One region of the Paenibacillus pedocola genome, then DNA from elsewhere that is predicted to be linked to it. Evidence: riboswitches for the same ligand, from Rfam matches in the RefSeq annotation. Region 1 holds a riboswitch; the other holds the start of a gene.
What was found. Region 1 has a riboswitch for S-adenosylmethionine ahead of metA (homoserine O-acetyltransferase MetA). Riboswitches for the same ligand answer to the same signal wherever they lie in the genome.

Region 1 (3,412 bases):
CCAGCTCCAGCGGACGCTGGAAGAACGGAGTGAGCAGCGTATTGTCTACAATCGTGAGCAGCCCATGCCGGCGGGCCCACGTACAAACAGCCGATATATCGGTTATCATCATCAGCGGGTTGGTCGGAGTCTCAATGAATACAGCCTTCGTATTCGGACGGCGGGCCGCTTCAAGGCCATCCAGGTCATTAGTATCCACATAGGAGGCGCTGATGCCGTACTTCGAGAGAATCCGTTCCAGCAGGCGGTAGGTGCCGCCATACAGATCCAGCGAAACAACCAGATGGTCGCCTTGGCCGAACAAAGCAAACACGGTGGTCAACGCAGCCATACCGGAGCTGCAGGCAAAGCCGGCATCACCGGATTCCAGCTCGGCCGCAGCCGTTTCCAGCACCGAGCGGGTCGGGTTTTTGGTACGGATGTAATCGAACCCTGTGCTTTGTCCAAGTCTCGGGTGACGGAATGCCGTTGCATTATAAATCGGATAATTCACTGCACCGGTAGCAGGATCCTCCTGTGAGCCAATCTGCGCCAGTCTGCTTTCAATCCTTAGTTTCTCGTCCATGGGTAAGCCTCCTAAATGTGGTGTTGAGCATTCTCTTCTCATCTATGATTAAATGATTGGACCAATATCGTAAGGGGTCTCTTGGTATACATAGTAATTGAGCCAATTGGCGAACAATAAGTTAGCATGGGCACGCCATACGGCCGGCGGGGTGCGCTGCGGGTCATCCTTTGGATAGTAATGCTTCGGCAGTGCAATATCCATTCCCTTGGCGATATCGCGGTCATACTCCCATTTCAGGGAGAATGGGTCATACTCGGAGTGACCAGTGACAAAAATCTGCCTGCCGTCATGCGTTGACACAAGATAGACTCCGGCTTCTTCGGATTCAGCAAGAATCTGCAGATCGGGATTCGCTTCGATATCTTCCCGGGAAACGTCAGTGTGGCGGGAATGCGGAACATGGAACACCTCGTCAAAACCGCGCAGCAGCTTGAAGTTATTATGGCTCAAGGTGTGCGGGAAGACGCCGAAGCATTTCTCGGGGAGACTAACCTTGCGCACGCCGAAGTGGTGATATAATCCAGCCTGTGCCGCCCAACAGATATGCATAGTCGAGGTGACATTGTGCTTGCTCCATTCAAATATTTCTTTCAGCTCTTCCCAGTAATTCACATCCTCAAATTCCATTTGCTCTACGGGGGCACCGGTGACAATCAGTCCGTCCAGACGGCGGTCACTGATTTCATCAAACGTTTTATAGAAACTCTTCAAATGCTCCGGCGAAGTATTTTTGGAAGTATGCGAGCTGGGATGCAAAAGGATCACATCCACCTGGAGCGGGGAATTCCCGATCAGGCGCAGCAGCTGCGTTTCTGTTGTTTCCTTGGTAGGCATTAAATTCAGGATAGCAATCCGTAAGGGACGGATGTCCTGATGAAAAGCCTGGCTCTCATCCATTACAAAGATATTTTCTCCGGATAATATTTCTTTGGCCGGTAAGCTGTCGGGAATTTTGATTGGCATTGCAGTGTCCACTCCTTAATCGAATTAGTGTCCTTCCATTGGCTGAAAAGCATGCAAAAAAGACCTTTCTCGCACGAGAAAGGTCATATAGCTGTAGTCATATGTGCCTCTCTCATCTGCCAGAGAACGATGCCGGGATATATACTTCCCCTGCATAGCTTCCGCAAGAATTAGCACCGTGCGTTTACACGCCGGTTGCCGGGTTTCATCGGGCCAGTCCCTCCACCTGCTCTTGATAAGATTTAGCTGTATTCAATTATTTTCTTAAAATTCACTTTAAATCATGAACCTGCTTTTCGTCAAGTCCATACAATGCTGAAGAGCCCCTAAACTGTAAAGAATTTAGCTTGTAAGAGGCATATCCCGGCGTTATACTAGACAAGTGTTTCACAGCACAATTGACGAAAAGAAGAGGTGAGTAAAGAATGGAAGGCGACCCGGGTGCGCAGTTAAGCGTACAAAGTGAGCAACCACACAGGATTAACATCAGCTTGCCGGCGGCGGGAGCATTTCTTCTTTATGTCCTCGAAACGTCATTCTGGCCGATTCATTGATTGTACCACCGGCCAAGCTGATTTTTTCCGTGTGCTTTAATTAGCATACCCCTGGAGAAGAACGGGGACAGAAGGAGTGAATCAGATGAAAATCCGGCTGGTGAATGCAGGGGTTTTTACACCGATCGATGATATTGAGGAAACACTTACCGCCCCTTTAGAAGGGTTCTACTGGATCGATGCCGATGACGAGGATTTGGAGCTGCTTCAGCCTCTGTATAATCTGCATGATCTGGCCGTTGAGGATTGCCTCAGCGAGGAGGAACAGCGGCCGAAGATTGAAATTTATGAGAGCCATTATTTTATTGTAGTCAACAGCATCCGTTTTGATGATGAGGAGATTTTCCTCCGGGCGCTTAACGTTTTTCTGGGCAGACATTTCATCATTACCGTCACCAAGCAAAAAATTCATGAGCTGCGTGTCCTGAAGCCCATTCTGTGGGAACAGGAGGTCAGCGAACCTGACCGGTTCCTTTACCATCTGATCGACACGGTCGTAGATAATTACTTCTCGGTCGGCGACCGGATTGAAGCACGGATCGAAAAGCTCGAAGAGGATATCCTCATGCACACCAAGAAATCGCACTTAAGCGAAATCATCGGTCTGCGCAGTGAAATCCTGTGGCTGAAGAAGATGTTGGGGCCGCAGAAGGAAGTTATCAACACACTAAACAAAAAAGACCTCCGACTGATCGATGATCAGCTGCAGAAGTACTTCAGCGATATTTATGAGAATGCGGTTAAAATCTCTGAAACATTCGAGACCTACCGCGACCTCATGGGCAACTTGCGCGAAGCCTACCAATCCAGTATCGCCAACCGCGCCAATGAAATCATGAGAGTTTTTACCGCAATTACTACAATATTCATGCCGCTGACCGTAATTACCGGGATCTACGGAATGAACTTTGACAATATACCCGAGACCCATTCACAATATGGCTACTATGGCGTAATTGCCGTAATGGTAACGCTCGGCTGTGGAATGCTGTTTATTTTCCGCAAAAAGGATTGGCTATGAGCACTAACGGACGAATACGCTAAGGCGAAGGTTACCGCTACCGCAAGGTAGGAGGAAACCTTCGCCTTTTTGGTTAGGTCACAAACACAAATAGCACATTTCCGGCATGACGCTGATCAGCGTCAAGCCTTATCCGCTTCCTTCATCTCAGCAAATAAACGTTCTGTATCCTCGCGCTTGCACAGCTCCCGCTCCGGGTTCATCACGGCCGCGCTGCCGGAAGCGATTCCGAACTGGACGGCTTCGCGCAGAGGCCACCCGCGCTCCAGACTATATACGGTCCCTGCTACCAGACTGTCTCCTGCA
Region 2 (3,412 bases), 3.2 Mb from region 1:
TCATCAGTAAATCCCCCTCTAATATGTGTGTATGAATAAGGCTATATCTGGAAGTACCTTATTTCCGGGTAAAATATTGAACCAGCCGGTCACCGGCCATCTGCAGCAGCTGCACTAGTATAACCATCAGCACTACAGAGATAATCATGACTTCTTTCTCATACCGGTAATAACCATAGCGGATTGCCAGGTCACCAAGACCGCCGCCGCCGATCATCCCTGACATGGCTGTATAGGAAACGAGGGTTACGAGTGTAATCGTTACGCCGGCCAGTAAACCTGGACGAGCCTCCGGCAAAAGCACGCGCAGCACAATCTGCCCTGTAGAGGCTCCCATGCCTTGTGCCGCTTCAATTACCCCCCGGTCAACCTCACGCAATGCTGTCTCCACCAGTCTGGCAAAAAACGGAGCCGCACCGATGACCAGTGCCGGAATTGTTCCCAGGACACCAATCGAGGTGCCCATGATCGTCTTGCTCAGCGGAATCAGAGCCACCATCAGGATCAGGAATGGAACGGACCGCAGGATGTTAACGAGCAACGATAATACCGAGTAAACAGCTCTGATAATATTGTTTTTGGACTTCCCCCATAAATATAACACAATTCCGAGTGGTAAACCAAGAATAATTGTGAATATTCCGGAATAAGCTAACATTTTTAGTGTGGCTACGGATGCATCCAGCATTTCTTCCCAGTTGATATCATTAAAATTCAAGCCGGCCATTACGAAATCACCTCCACATCAAGACCTTGTGCCGCAAGCTCCGCCAGGGTAGCATCAATCGCCTCAAGCGATCCTTCAAAGCGGACAATCAGCTGGCCGTAAGGCACATCTTTAATGGTCGAGATCGTACCCTGAAGAATCGCAAAGCTGACGCCTGTGCCGCGCACAACGTGGGATAACGTGGATTCGTAGGTTTTTTGTCCGAGAAAAGTGATCTTGACCGCTTTGGTGTTCTCTCCGTTTACCGCTTCTATGGCCGCTCTTAGCGGGCCGTCCTGCTGGGTTTCACTACGGATAAAGTCCTTTGTCACCTCATGCTTCGGCTTCAGGAACACCTCTGCCACCTCACCCTGTTCAACAATTCCACCGCCATGAATAACCGCTACCCGGTCGCAGATACTCTGAATGACATGCATCTCATGGGTAATCAGCACAATGGTCAGATGAAACTTGCGGTTAATGTCGAGCAGCAGCCGCAGAATAGAGTCTGTTGTCTGCGGATCCAGCGCCGAGGTCGCTTCATCGCAGAGCAGTACATCCGGATCACTGGCCAGCGCACGGGCTACGCCAACCCGCTGTTTTTGTCCGCCTGAGAGCTGGGCCGGATATTTGTTCCGGTGCTGCTCAAGGCCGACCAGAACCAGCAGATCCTTGACCTTACGTTCAATGTCCGCCTTAGGCGTACCGGCCAGACGCAGCGGAAAAGCGATATTGTCATATACTGTAGCAGAAGACAGCAGATTGAAGTGCTGAAAGATCATCCCGATCTTGCGCCGCTTCTCCTGCAGCTGGCCCTGGCTGAGGCTAGTCAGCTCTACACCATCCACCCAGACCTCACCGTTCGTCGGGCGTTCCAGCAGATTGATGCAGCGGATCAGCGTACTTTTGCCTGCACCGGAATGACCGATCACGCCGAAGATTTCACCCTTTTGAATGGACAGATTTAAGCCCGAGAGCGCCACAGCAGCTTTACTGCCTTTTCCGTATACCTTAGTCAACTCTTTTAACTCTATCAATTTCTGTCGTTCCTCCTTAATGCATATTTCCATGTATCAAAAAAGCCCCTTACGATCGGTTGCAGATCGCAAGAGGCCCTGTGCGTTTAGTTACAATGCCTTCTCATCTGCCAACGGCAATTACCCGCGCCATTGTAGGAATTAGCACCATGACACTTGTACTCAGTACGCTTTGTTTACTGGATACAAATCGGTTGCCGGGCTTCATCGGGCCTATCCCTCCGCCGCTCTCGATAAGATTATGATATGAAATTAGTGCCGTATAGTTATCTTAGGATGTAAGAGTATAATGCAAGCCTAAGTATAGTGAGTTTCAGGTTTTTTGTCAAAGGAAGATTTTTACGCTTTAACGTGAGTCTGTCTTCACACCCGGTTTTGGCTGGAGGCATTCTTGTGCCACTGCTCATTGCTGTACCGGAAAGCGGCACATAAAGATTTGCAGACCATCTCCAAACCCTGCCTCAAATCCTCCAGATGACTGTCCAGATCCTCAAGCTGAATTTTGTCGTGCAGCCCCTGATGCCTCTGCCAGAGATCATCCTGCATTTCAGCATTCATATAATGAATTTCTGCATTCCGGCGTTTGCGCAGATTCTGCAGCGGCTCCCGGTAAGAGTTCTTAATATTCTCCAGTTCATCCGCCAGCGGGGTATGTTCTTTGAGCAGCTGGAACTGCCGCAGTACCGTGAAATAGGAGAAGTGGGCTTTGGTCTGGCTTGTATTCAGATTATACAGGCTGTTCAGCACCGTCCCCAGCTTGTCCAGCAGGGAGAAGACACGGATAAAGCCGTTTTTATAGAAATAAACATAACGGGCATATTCGCCCTGTTCTGTTACCGACATATCATCCATATACCCGGCAACCACCGATTTGCGGTAAAAGGCGGCCGCGAACCAGCTCTGCTCCAGTTCATCCAGTGAGGAGATCAGTCCGCGTGTCCAGACCTCCAGCTTACGGTATTCATGGTCGCGGTCTTCATGTGCGTTCATCTCCTTGCGCAGCATGGATGCCACCTTTGCCATGTTATCCATCGCATCAGCGAGCACCCCGCTGTTCTGGCGCGGAGGTTCTCCCAGTAATACCCGCAGCATGTCTTGTCCCCCTCAAAATAAAGAAAAATGTATACTATCCTTGCCGGAAATAGCTGCTCCAGTTGCGGTCCACCATATCCAGCGTACTCGTGCATGGTGACTGCTCTTCATCATCACCAGACTTCATGCGAGCATCGATCACAATTGGCAGCTTGTAGCCGATGTGGTGCTGCTTCACTTCGGCTTCTGCGTAGATATCGTCGGCCGGATTGAACCGGGTGAACACTGTCCAGAGAAAAGAGGTCTGTGTACGGACTGCCTCAGCAGCGCGATCCACTATAATCACCAGCGGCCAGGCTGTATTCCGTTCGCGCAGCGCAGTGTTCAGCCGGACCGGAAGCTCAGGGTCTTCTTCATAGGATGCACCGGAAACGATTAAACATCCGCCGCAATACGGAATGGCTTCTGTAATTCCTGGCAGCAGGCCTTCCGTGTAAGTACGGGGAAGCTCCCGCACCGCATGTCCGATTCCTATAATCACAGCTTGACTGTCCGGGCCGGGTCCACGTTCAGCCGGTTCCTGCCTCACTCGCGCTGTGCTTCGAAACACATGCAGATCAGTGCCCGGGTTGAACCG

Region 2: another riboswitch for S-adenosylmethionine. It lies ahead of QU597_RS23725 (methionine ABC transporter ATP-binding protein); the one in region 1 lies ahead of metA (homoserine O-acetyltransferase MetA).

What each region holds. Positions count from the first base shown of each region.
Region 1 is NZ_CP134223.1:2,120,639-2,124,050, reverse strand. It holds gene QU597_RS09045 (aminotransferase class I/II-fold pyridoxal phosphate-dependent enzyme) at 1-565, opposite strand, end outside; gene metA (homoserine O-acetyltransferase MetA) at 614-1,531, opposite strand; SAM riboswitch class I at 1,641-1,773, opposite strand; gene corA (magnesium/cobalt transporter CorA) at 2,171-3,106, shown strand; gene QU597_RS09030 (1-phosphofructokinase family hexose kinase) at 3,229-3,412, opposite strand, start outside.
Region 2 is NZ_CP134223.1:5,353,960-5,357,371, forward strand. It holds gene QU597_RS23715 (MetQ/NlpA family ABC transporter substrate-binding protein) at 1-4, opposite strand, end outside; gene QU597_RS23720 (methionine ABC transporter permease) at 59-727, opposite strand; gene QU597_RS23725 (methionine ABC transporter ATP-binding protein) at 727-1,743, opposite strand; SAM riboswitch class I at 1,844-1,983, opposite strand; gene QU597_RS23730 (Cthe_2314 family HEPN domain-containing protein) at 2,107-2,835, opposite strand; gene QU597_RS23735 (UbiD family decarboxylase) at 2,870-3,412, opposite strand, start outside.